Regions from separate parts of the Alkalicoccus luteus genome, predicted to be linked through region 3. Evidence: predicted binding sites of a transcription regulator. Region 3 holds the regulator's gene; each other region holds the start of a gene.
The links. The regulator LexA, encoded in region 3, represses DNA repair genes until DNA is damaged. The targets are predictions, from matches to a motif close to CGAACATATGTTCG.
Positions count from the first base shown of each region.

Region 1 (4,257 bases), on a different contig from region 3:
CAAGGACGTCGAATTCTCCCTGACGCAGTTCACGGATAATTTCAATGCGTTCCAGCGTTTTAATGTCTGAATGAAGGTACTGCACTTTAATCCCGACCTCTTTTAAATAGCTCGTCAGGTCCTCCGACATTTTTTTCGTCAGCGTCGTGACAAGCACACGTTCACCGCGCTCGCGCCGCAGCCGGATCTCTTCAATCAGATCATCAATCTGTCCTTCAATCGGCCGCACATCAATCGTCGGATCGAGCAGTCCCGTCGGCCGGATGATCTGCTCTACCATTTCTTTTGTATGCTCAATCTCATACGGACCTGGTGTAGCAGATACAAACACGATCTGCCGGATGTGCTTTTCGAACTCTTCAAACTTAAGCGGACGGTTATCTTTTGCCGAAGGAAGCCGGAAGCCGTGGTCAACCAGCACATTTTTGCGGGCCTGATCGCCATTGTACATGCCTCGGACCTGCGGCAGCGTCACGTGGGACTCGTCAATAATAATGAGGGAATCCTCCGGGAAATAGTCAAGCAGTGTGTACGGAGTCGCCCCGGCCTCCCGGAACGTCAGATGCCGCGAGTAGTTCTCAATTCCGGAACAGTATCCGAGCTCCTGCATCATCTCCAGATCGTAGCGTGTCCGCTGTTCCAGCCGCTGAGCCTCCAGCAGCTTGCCTCTGTCATGCATATCCTTTAAAACAGTCTCAAGCTCCGCCTCTATGTTCTTCATTGCACGCTGCAGCTTTTCTTCCCGTGTAACGAAGTGGGAAGCCGGAAAGATAGCAGCGTGCTGCCGTTCGCCTAACACTTCTCCAGTCAGCGCATCTACTTCAGTGATCCGGTCGATTTCATCACCAAAAAACTCCACTCGTAAACAGTGTTCATCGCGGGAAGCCGGGAATATCTCCACGACGTCTCCGCGCACACGGAACGTTCCCCGCTGAAAGTCGATATCGTTCCTCGTATACTGCACATCGACGAGCTGTCGCAGCAGGTCATTGCGTTCACGCTCATCGCCGGTCCTTAATGACACAACAAGATCCCGGTATTCCTCCGGGGAACCCAGGCCGTAAATGCAGGAAACGCTGGCCACGATGATGACATCGTCGCGCTCAAACAGTGAACTCGTCGCGGAGTGGCGCAGCTTATCAATTTCATCATTTATGCTGGCATCTTTTTCGATAAACGTATCCGACTGCGGAATATATGCTTCCGGCTGATAATAGTCATAGTAGCTGACGAAATATTCGACCCGGTTTTCCGGGAAAAACTCTTTAAACTCGCTGTATAGTTGTCCGGCAAGTGTTTTGTTGTGAGCAATGATCAGCGTCGGCTTTTTCACCCGTTCGATCACGTTGGACATCGTAAATGTTTTACCTGTTCCGGTAGCCCCCAGCAAGGTCTGGAATTTCTCTCCCTGCTGAATGCCTTCTACGAGCTTTTCAATTGCTTGCGGTTGATCGCCTGCAGGCTTGTATTTGGATTCTAACTTAAATGGATAGGTTTCAACAGCCACGTTCTGTCACCTTGCCTTCCCTCATTAAACTTTATTCTCCTCATCTAATACCCGATTTTATCCTGATTCACCCATTATATCACGAAATGCAGCTCCGTGCGAACATACATTCTGTTCCTGATTTGGAAGCAGTCCGTCCGGGCTTATACGTCAAAAAACTGTTCCGGAAATGTTCCGGAACAGCCGCGCAGCACAGTCAGCTGCTTTTTTCTTCGTGAGTATTTTCCTTCTCTTCGTCAGCACCTGCGGTTTCTCTGCGATCCTGACGAAGGACGACAAGAGAACGGAGTCCGCGCAGTGATAAATTTGTGTTCTCGTCATCCGGAATAAACAGGCATCCAATTAAATAATGATCGTTCTCATAAATCGACGCCTGCGCAATTCGCTTTTCGCCGTCGCGGTCTACTACTTCCAGCTTCGCATACGCAGAACTCTGTTGCAGCGCTTCGTAAAATGCCGCCTGCGTTTCCACCTGCACACCGTTTGTCTTGACGATGGTTTCGCCCGGCAGAATGTTCAGCTTCTCAGCAGTCGATCCCGGCAGTACACCAAGCACCGTCAGCCCGTTTTCCCGTGCGGTATAAATGCTGACACTTCTTCGGTCTGCTGCCTCAAACGCCCATCCGGCGCTCACACGGCCGAGGAGAACAACGGCGGCGGCTGCGTAAATCATTACCGGCATAAAGAAAGAGGCTGCGAAGAAAACCCCGGTAAGAAGAGCCGTCACAAACAGTCTCGCTCCAACTCGCTCCGATGCAACATCTGGATAACTAGACTGCGCCTTCACCTGATAGCCGAGCAGAAACGGAATCAGCATAAAGCCAAACGTTCCGGTCCCTCCGTCAAGCAGCGGCCACCATCCCTGTGAAACAGTTCCTCCCGCTGGAAAGAGCACCACCGCAGGCATCAGCCAAAGGTTCGATACGGTGTGAGCCCCGACCATCTTGCCGCGAGGACTATTCTGCAAAAGCGGAGAAGAAGAAGCCGCTGTTCGGAATAAAACGGCTTCAAGCAGCATAAGCGTTACGAGCAGCACGCCCAAGTGAAGCATATTCACTTCCTGAAGGGACGCAAGCATACCGTTCAGCCAGGCAGAATCGGTGCCGCCGGCTGGTAAAAAGGGCAAAAGAAGCATAGAAACAGCTGCGGTTACCGTAAAGCTATACCAGGAAGCATGCTGGAACGGCAGCTGGAGCAGCCATACTGCTGTAAACAGCAGCAGAAGTGCATAGGACAGCTCGACCCCGGTTACGACAAAAACAACCGCTGCAGTGAATCCGGCGATCAGTGCTTTAGGTACCGGTGAAAGCAGTGCACTGACAACGTCATGCACCTTCGTATGAAAATGGCGCCTCTCCCGCTTTACGCGTTTTATATGATAAAGAAACAGCCCAAGCACAAATATGTATGTCAGCGGATGCAGAAACAGTCTGCCAACCGCCGTTAACGCTTCAAGCAAAACGGATCCCATGGTGATTCCCTCCTAAACAAACCTGTATATTCTATTCTAAAGGAATTCTTGGAAAAGAACAGCATTTTTCGATTAACTTTTCGTGTCGTTTCTCACCATTATCCCCATGGATTTTATCAATAATAGTCCGCTTTATACGATCAGGTGAAATAACGCATGATGTTCGGGGACACGACGTGATGTGTTCATGAAAAAGAGACTCCGGAAGCGGATCCGGAGTCTCCCTTACAATTATTTACTGAGCCTGTTCCAGCAACAGGTTGAGTGCCTCCTGATACTGAAGATCGTTTTCCTGATCCTGAACGGATTCAATAATCCGTTCCTGAATCGCATCAGCAGTTTCTTCATTGATTTCACCGGTTGCCTCAAGTCCCTCGTCTTCCTGGAATGAGCGGACGGCGTCTTCTGTTGCTTCATCAAAATAGCCGTCTGTCCGATCAGTTTCGTAACCGAGGCCTGTCAGCATTTCCTGTGCACTTTCGACATGCTCACTGAACATATCGAGTACGAGCGGTTCTTCCGCATCAATCGGCGTGCTGTAGAAATAATCAGGCTGCTCAACTTCTACGGTCGGACTGACACCTGCCTCATTGATGTCATTGCCGTCTGATGTAAGCCAACGGAAAAGTGTCAGCTTGAGCTGACTGCCGTCGTCCATCGGCATTGTCTGCTGAACGGTACCTTTGCCGAACGTCGTCGTACCAACGATATCGTGGCCGCCTGCTTCTAGCAGAGCCGCTGCCAGAATTTCAGATGCAGAGGCACTTCCTTCATTAATTAATCCAACAATTGGATAATCCTTTTCTTCTTCCAGATTGGAAACGTGCCGGGTTCTGTCTCCTTCCCGGTCCTCGATCTGAACGACTGTTTCTCCACCAGGAATAATCAGGTCTCCAATGTCTTCAACACTTTGCAGATATCCGCCGGGATTACCGCGGACATCGATCATCAGGCCATCGATGCCTTCTGACTCAAGCTCACCAAGCTCTTCTTCAAACCGTTCAGCTGTATTTTCAGAGAAAGAACGGATTTCAAGAACTCCGATGCTCTGGCCGTCCTGTTCCACAATGTCTCCGTATACTGTTTCCACCGGAATTTCATCGCGCACAACATCGACGTCCATATAGTCCGACATTCCGGGACGGTCTATCGTCAGCGTGACCGTCGTTCCTTTTTCCCCGCGAATTTTCAGTACGGCATCATAAAGCGAAAGTCCTTCTATATCTTCTCCATCAATTTCGATAATCTGATCATTTGGCCGAAGTCCTGCATCTTCCGC
Region 1 covers NZ_JBPZEY010000005.1:104,473-108,729, forward strand. The annotation lists gene uvrB (excinuclease ABC subunit UvrB) at 1-1,507, opposite strand, end outside; gene ACSZLD_RS08310 (hypothetical protein) at 1,704-2,978, opposite strand; gene ACSZLD_RS08315 (S41 family peptidase) at 3,214-4,257, opposite strand, start outside.
Region 1: a site for LexA is predicted at 1,607-1,620, ahead of uvrB (excinuclease ABC subunit UvrB). Genes of this name have one in related genera too.

Region 2 (4,257 bases), on a different contig from region 3:
ACGAACAGATGAACTACGAATTTTACTCCGCTCACGTTTATACCGCTACTGCGGCTTACTGCTCTGGTGAAAGCCTGGACGGTTTTGCGCAGTTTTACCTGGCACAGGCAGAAGAGGAACGGTTCCATGCGATGAAGTTTTACCAGTTTATTAACGACATCGGCGGCCGAGCAGAGCTCACCGGCATGCCCGATCCGGACAATACGTTTGCTTCTGTGGAAGAAACGTTCACCAAATCACTTGAGCATGAAAAAGAAGTGACGAAGCGCATTTACAAGCTAGCTGATCTGGCGCTGGATGAGCGCGAACATGCGACGATGACTTTCCTGAACTGGTTTATTGAAGAACAGGTGGAAGAAGAGGCGGCGTTTGATACGCTCATCCACCGGCTGAAGCGCATGGATCAAGACAGCCAGGCGTTTGAGCTGCTCGATCAGGAGCTTGGCAAACGAACCTTCAAACCAGAGGAATAAAGCAAGAGAAGCAGCTGCAGCCGTATCAGGCCGGAGCTGTTTTTTGCTGCAGGCCGCTTCAAGCAGCCACATACGATCAGCGCGTCTCAACGGGGGAAGGCATTGTTGTTTGCAGGCGGGTTTGTGTAATGTTTACGGTGGTACGTGATTGAGGTACGTGTCCGCCGCTGTCGGCCTCTATGATGCAGCCTGTAGAGCGGGAAAGCCTCTCATTTTTTCAAAAGAAAAAAACGGGCAGAGGCCCGTTTTAAAAGGTTTACGTACGGTTATCCATTTACAGAAGGGTGAAGGAGGTGCTGTTCCTGCGGGCAGGCGAGCTGGTAGCTCATGCACATCGGCGTTCCTGTTACGGGATCTTTTCCGATGACGGCTTCAATGGAAAAGACGTCGCGCAGCACGTGCGGCTGCATAATGTCCTGAGCGCTCCCGTGTGAGCGGACATCGCCGTCTTTCATCGCAATTAAGTAATCCGAAAAACGTGCAGCCTGATTCAGGTCATGCAGCACCATGACGATCGTACGGTTTTCAAGCCGGTTCAGGCGCTGCAGCAGTTCGAGGACTTCCAGCTGATGCGCCATGTCCAGATACGTCGTCGGTTCATCAAGAAAAATGAGCTCCGTATTCTGGGCGAGCGCCATTGCGATCCAGACCCGCTGCCGCTGCCCGCCGGACAATCCGTCGACCGGCTTGTCTGCAAAGGCACTGGTTCCCGTCATCTCCATCGCTTCGTCAATCATGCGGCGGTCTTCCCGGCTCAGGCGTCCGAAGCCGCGCTGATATGGAAAGCGGCCGTAGGAAACGAGTTCATAAACGGTGAGGCCAGCCGCGCTGTTCTGCGTCTGCGGCAGGATCGCCATGCTGCGGGCGAGCTCCTTCGTCGGAATTTTTGACACCGCTGCTCCGTCCAGATACACCGAGCCGGAGGACGCTGCGAGAAGGCGCGTACACGTTTTCAGGAACGTTGATTTTCCACAGCCGTTCGGTCCGATGATCGTCGTTACCTTGCCGGCTGGAATCGACACCGTCAGATCGTTGATGATCGGCTTGTCGCCGTAGCCGACCCGTATATGTTCCGCATGCATGGAGGGCATGAGCACGTCAGTCCTTTCTGCTGTCTGTTTATTTGAGAATGATTATCAGTTTCACAATAGCTTTATCATAGTATGCACGTTTGAAAAAGTCAATTGTCCGTCCGAAAAATAAATCTAAAAAAAGCTGGAGTAGTTAGCACGAGCGGATTCAGCAGCTGTCTGTCACTGTGAAACATCGAACGCCCGTCTTGTCAGGCTTCAAACAATCGTGCTATGGTAATGGGAACATATATTCTCATGTGCGAGGGTGAGCTGCGATGAAAGCACTCATGGACGATTATGAAAAAATTTTATTTTTCCGCTATGTCGACAGCGTCTGGGCAAAACGGGCGCTGGAGCACGACCGTGAGTACGTGCGGACATCTAAAATGAAGTTTGCCGATGTCTACGAAGACTGGTTTTTTAAGCTGGAAAGCCGCAATGGAGCCTTCTTGAACGAACTGCGGAAAGAGCTGCGCGGAGCAGATATGAAAATTTGGGAAAGTGCAAAGCCGACGAAAAAAGAAGTGCGCTATAAAAGCCGGTGCCGGGGCTACGAATTCAGCCACTGCATTATGGCTCCGATTTTGAAGCGCCGCGTCGAAGCACATCTGCGCCGGCTTGCCTTCGATCCGGAGCAGGACTTTAAAACGCTGCTGCACGCAGAAGCCCCGTGGAAAAGTCAGCCTATGTAAGTCAAAGCCGGGGCGTCATGCTCCCGTTTTGAAAATGACGGTATCGAATGAGGCAGGAGCACAGGTGTACTTGGCTTTCGGCGCAGGCCGGAAGCTTTTTTCGGGAATTCAAAAAAGGGCGTGTCCTGGTTCAGAGCTACTGTAGAGGGGAAGATCGACTGAATTATCGTGCAGCTATCCAAAAAGCGACAATTGTACAGACAAACGAAGCGGCTATTTTGGAAAAGATCAGTAAAATAGAATTTTTATCGGTAAAATAATAAGTAAAATAAAGCGGGTATTTTCGTAAAAAACAATTATTTTACCGATGTTTTACCGAAATTGCACTTTTGGAAGCGAATACACGGTGCTAATCTACATATATCGCAAATGAAATTTTAGTGAAAGAGGAGGTGTTTTTTACTTGGCGACAATAAAAGAAGTAGCAAAAGAAGCACATGTTTCGATTGCCACCGTTTCTCGTATATTAAATAATGATCAATCGATTGTAGTACTGGATGAAACAAGGCAGCGGGTACTGGAGGTAGCGAAAAAGCTGGACTACAAACCTCTCCGACAGCGTAGTCGAAAGCAGTACGTTAAGAAAACAATCCGGACTTGGAAAATCGGCATTCTTACCTGGAATAACACAGAGGATGACAAAGAGGATCCGTATTTTAAAGAGATTATCGACGGGATTGAAGAGCAGGCCTACGAGCTGGACATGCGCATTGTCCAGACGGTGAGACTGCGGAGAAGAACGGGTGAGGAGAAGTTGCATGAGCTGGATGGAATTATTGTCATCGGAAAATCGGTGGCAGATGATATCGCTTCCTTGTATCCCGGTAAAAATATTGTGTTTGTTGATCAGAATCCCGACAAAGCCAGATTTGATTCTGTGACGTCTGACCTTGCGCAAGCCTCAGAAAATGTGTTGAATCACCTTCTTTCACTCGGTCACCGGCGAATCGGGTTTATTGGCGGAAGAGAATTCACCCAGCGCACAGATGGGAGCGAGAAGCAGGCAGTGGACCAAAGGCTTGCGCATTATATCCGCTACATGAAAGACAGGCAGCTTTATGAAGAAGGTCTGGTTTATTTAGGAAACGATGAAATAGGCGACTGGAACTCATACGCGGGCTACCAGTTGATGCGTGAAGCACTCCGGCAGGAAAATCTTCCAGAAGCATTTTTTATTGCCAGTGATCCAATGGCGCTGGGAGCGATCCGGGCGCTTCATGAGAAAGGGTTGAAAGTTCCGCAGCATACCGCGATTGTCAGTGTAGACGATATTGAGTACGCAAGCTATGTCACACCGCCGCTTACAACAACGAAGCTGCATAGTACACAAATGGGAAGAACGGCAGCGCACCTGCTTCGAAATCGGATCGAGGGGCGGGACGTTCCGCTGCAAGTTATTGTTCCGACAGAAATGGTGATTCGTGATTCGTGCGGTTGGCGCAAAAAACATACCGAAGGGGAGGATGTATCATGAAAAAAGCAGTGTGGGTAAGCAGTTTGGCAGGGGTCATGACGATGCTGGCAGCCTGCGGAGGCAATGCCGACGGAAGCGGCGATACAGTCGAGCTAGAGTTTTTCCAATTTAAAGGTGAGGCTGTCGGGGAGTTTGACCAGCTGATTGCCAAGTTTGAAGAAGAGAATCCAGGTATCACGATTGAACAAAATAACGTACCGGATGCCGATACAGTGCTGCTTTCACGCCTTACGCAAAATGATATTCCCGATGTGTTAACGATTAATGGAGGTGCAACGTTCGGAGACATTGGCGACTCAGGAATGTTTAAGGATATGACCGGTGATGCGAATACAGAGGGAATATTGGATGAATACGAAGATATGCTGAAGCGACTTACAGGTACTGATGAGCTTTATGCTCTGCCGCATACGGTTAATGCAAATGGAGTCATTTATAATAAGGAAAAGTTTGAGGAGCTAGGGCTTGAGGTTCCGGAAACGTGGGACGAATTTATTGCACTGGCAGAAGAGATTGAGTCTGCGGGAGAAACGCCGTTTTATTCT
Region 2 covers NZ_JBPZEY010000004.1:255,359-259,615, reverse strand. The annotation lists gene ACSZLD_RS07560 (ferritin) at 1-473, shown strand, start outside; gene ACSZLD_RS07555 (ABC transporter ATP-binding protein) at 740-1,564, opposite strand; gene ACSZLD_RS07550 (YhjD family protein) at 1,822-2,238, shown strand; gene ACSZLD_RS07545 (LacI family DNA-binding transcriptional regulator) at 2,642-3,712, shown strand; gene ACSZLD_RS07540 (ABC transporter substrate-binding protein) at 3,709-4,257, shown strand, end outside.
Region 2: a site for LexA is predicted at 1,787-1,800, ahead of ACSZLD_RS07550 (YhjD family protein). Genes of this name have one in related genera too.

Region 3 (4,257 bases):
AGTCTGTTCATTTTAACTCTGCCGAAGAAATGACGGCCTTCTGCCAAACAATTCAACAGTATTCCCCAGTAGATGCGCATGTCACCCCGCAGCCTTCTCCAATGCCGGGATACAGCGACGATGTCATTATGGCAGCCGGTGCATTTGTTCAAGGCGCAAGTATTGAGCTTTCAGCTGACGGGCCGCTGCGACCGCCTTACCGAGCATATGTCCAGGGCGGGCTCACGTTTGAACATGTAAAAACAGCAGTAACGGAAGCGGCTGCTGCAGCTGTGTCAAATGGAATAAGCAGAGAACACGAGAAAAACAGATGAAGATGGATTATAGGTGAGATAAAAGGCGATGATTTCAGTCAAAAGCACATGAACCACGATTTTGATTGTCAGAAAATTTCCCTGTTAGATTATCTGACAATCACCTTTTCATCACTCGTAAAGTTCGGTAGGATACAACTATCGCAGTTTTCAGAATTACCTGAAGCTGTTCAGATTATCGAAGGAGGAGAATATAAACATGAGCAATACGACTAAAAAAGACATAATGAAAATGGCTGAGGAGGAAAACGTTAAGTTTATCCGACTACAGTTCACTGATTTGCTGGGAATCATCAAGAACGTTGAAATCCCGGTGGACCAGCTTCCAAAAGCGCTCGACAATCTGATGATGTTTGATGGATCCTCCATCGAAGGTTTCGTTCGAATTGAAGAATCCGATATGTATCTTCATCCGGACCTTGAAACGTGGGTTGTATTCCCTTGGACTCCCGAAAAAGGAAAAGTGGCTCGTCTGATTTGTGACGTTCACAACCCGGATAAAGACCGCACGCCGTTTGCCGGTGATCCACGCGGAATTCTTAAAAAAGTACTTAAAGAAGCAGAAGATCTCGGATTCTCCGACTTCAATATTGGACCTGAGCCGGAATTCTTCCTGTTCAAAAATGATGAAAACGGAGAGCCGACTCTTGAACTTAATGATAAAGGCGGATATTTTGACCTTGCGCCTACAGACCTTGGGGAGAACTGCCGACGCGACATCGTGCTTGAACTGGAGGATATGGGCTTTGAAATTGAAGCTTCCCACCACGAGGTAGCACCTGGTCAGCATGAGATTGACTTCAAATACGCGGATGCTGTTACAACAGCTGATAACATCCAGACGTTTAAGCTCGTTGTTAAAACAATTGCGCGTAAACACGGATTGCATGCTACATTCATGCCAAAGCCGCTTTTCGGTGTGAATGGTAATGGAATGCATGCAAACATGTCTCTTTTCCGCAGTGAAAAAGATAATGCATTCTATGATGAGTCAACAGAAACTGGCATGAGTGAAACAGCTATGCAATTCCTGGCTGGTATTCTTAAGCATGCAGATGCTTTTACTGCCATTACGAATCCAACCGTTAACTCCTACAAACGACTCGTACCAGGTTATGAAGCACCTTGCTACATCGCATGGTCCATGCGTAACCGTTCACCGCTCGTGCGTATTCCTTCTTCACGTGGTCTTTCCACACGTATCGAGGTACGCAGCGTAGACCCTGCAGCTAATCCGTATCTGGCAATGGCAGCACTTCTGGCAGCAGGCCTTGACGGGGTGCGCAAGAAGCTTACTCCGCCAGAAGAAACAAACCGCAATATCTATGCGATGGATGCACAGGAGCGTGAAGCAGAAGGCATCCAGGCGCTTCCTGCATCACTGAAAGAAGCGATTGAAGCATTGGCAAAAAACGAGACGATTACGAAATCACTCGGAAGCCATGCTCTGGAACACTTCATTGAAGCGAAAGAAATTGAGTGGGATATGTTTGCCACCCAGGTTCACCCTTGGGAGCGCGAGCAGTACATCCAGACGTATTAAGAATAGCGAAGAGCTGTCCGCATCCGGACAGCTCTTCTTTTGTGAATTTAGCCGCATAAAACAGCAGCGCCTCCTGATTGTTCAGGAGGCGCTGCTGTACAGTCATCGGTTATTCCCGTTTAATGAAGCGTGCGGAACACCCCGACAACCTTACCGAGAATTTGAACGTAATCTAAGATGATCGGCTCGAGAGAAGCGTTTTCCGGCTGAAGGCGGAAATAATCCTTCTCTTTAAAAAAACGTTTGACAGTAGCTTCGTTTTCATCGGTCATGGCTACGACAATATCTCCATTATCCGCATGGGCCTGCTGGCGTACAACGACGTAATCACCGTCGAATATACCGGCTTCGATCATGGAATCACCAGAAATCTCCAGAATAAACGATTCTTCATCCTGTGCGAGACTAGCCGGAAGTGGAACATACTCTTCAACATTTTCAATCGCGGTTATCGGCTGCCCGGCCGTTACCTTACCAATTACAGGAACAGAGATAGACGGGGTATGCGCAATAGACTGGTCACCCTCCTGACCAATAACTTCAATCGCTCTCGGCTTTGTAGGATCGCGACGAATAAAGCCTTTTTTTTCTAATCTGGAAAGATGGCCGTGAACGGTCGAGCTGGAAGCGAGACCGACTGCTTCACCAATCTCTCTGACGGACGGAGGATAGCCTTTATCCTTGACCTCATCCCGGATAAAATCGAGGATCGCCTGCTGCCGGGTGGATAATTTCGTCATGTAAACACCTCATTATTTTAGGTTAGAAACATTCGAGCTTATATTTCCTTATGGAAAAGTATAGCATGAGAACAAAGGTTTCGCAAACGTTCGTTCTATTTTAATGTTGACACGAACGTTCGTTCCTTGTAAGCTGTTTATAGAATGTACGAACAAATATTCCTGCGAACAAAGGGGCGAACAGTTATGATCAGGCATTGGAACATCACAGGACCAGTAACATCACTACTTGCAGCAGCTGCTATTTTCTCAGCAGCCGGGGTAACCGGAGAAGATCATCCTGTTATGCCGGCCGACGGCGAACACGTGGTGAAGGAAGGTGAATCACTTTGGACTGTAGCTGATTCTATGTCTGAAGAGCTGGACATGAAGCTGGAAGAAACCGTATACTGGCTGAAGCAGGAAAATGAGCTGGACAATGAAACAATTTATCCTGGACAATCATTAACCGTGCCAGGCGAGTGGATTGGAGTGGCATCAGAGTGAATGCTTTTATATACTGCCGCGTAAGCACTGAAAAAGAAACACAGCAAAGTTCGTTGGCACGGCAGGAAGAAGAGCTGGCGGCAGCTGCAAAAGAATGGGGAATGAATACGGTACAAATTGAACGGGAGGAAGCGAGCGGTTATGACGTCGACAGGCCTGGGATTCTCACGATCCTGGAGGGAATGAAAGAAACTGAAGATGCTTGTTTGCTTATTCAGGATGAAACCCGGCTTGGACGAGGGAATGCCAGGATGGCTCTACTGCACCAGCTTCGTAAATATGACTGCACTGTTTATTCCATTAAGGATAATGGGAAGCTGCAAGTTTCAGAGACTGATTCAATGGTATTGGAAATTGTATCGCTTGTCGAAGAATATCAGCGCAAGCTTCAAAATGCGAAGATCAAGCGCGGGATGAAGAAGGCGGTTGATGGCGGCTACAAACCTCACAATAATTTGGAACGGCATCGCCTCGGCGGCCGTAAAAAAATGGAGGTCCCGGTAGAGGAAATCGTCCGGCTTCGTCACAACGGAATGACGTTTCATGAGATTGCAGTCATGATGCGTGGGCTTGGATTTACGGTTTCCAAAGCTACTGCTCATAGAAGGTACCGGGAATACGTGCATGAGAGCAGACTGCTTGAAAACGATTCTGTGAACCGGTAAAATGAACCTATTATTTATAATTGGAGGCATGTTACAGGTGATCAGTAAAGAAAAACTCGACCGGATTAACCTATTAGCTAAAAAAGCTAAGGCAGACGGTTTATCTATCAAAGAACAAAAAGAACAAAAAGAGCTGCGCCAGGAATATTTAAAAAACGTTCGCAGCAGTTTTCGTAATCAACTGAGCTCTGTTAAAGTGGTTGATGAAGAAGGAAATGATGTAACGCCGGAAAAGCTGAAAGCGGAAAAACGGAACAACAATATTATTCATTAGCAGATAAACCATTCTTATAAAGGAATGGTTTTTTATCAGTCTATTTGTTCATTGAATGAACAAATAGACTGAACCCGCGCCTGTCAACGATACGCCAGCCTGCAGACGTACGTACAATTGTGTGCAAAGTTTCGTTTTCTGGTTGTCTAACCGGTGCGAAACATATATCATAAAACGAGTAAGGTAAATTAAAACGCAAAGTGAGGGTGTTAATTCATGACAATGACCACTTCCG
Region 3 covers NZ_JBPZEY010000002.1:225,987-230,243, forward strand. The annotation lists gene ACSZLD_RS03335 (methionine gamma-lyase family protein) at 1-314, shown strand, start outside; gene glnA (type I glutamate--ammonia ligase) at 514-1,857, shown strand; gene lexA (transcriptional repressor LexA) at 1,977-2,597, opposite strand; gene yneA (cell division suppressor protein YneA) at 2,784-3,083, shown strand; gene ACSZLD_RS03355 (YneB family resolvase-like protein) at 3,080-3,748, shown strand; gene ACSZLD_RS03360 (DUF896 domain-containing protein) at 3,786-4,022, shown strand; gene tkt (transketolase) at 4,245-4,257, shown strand, end outside.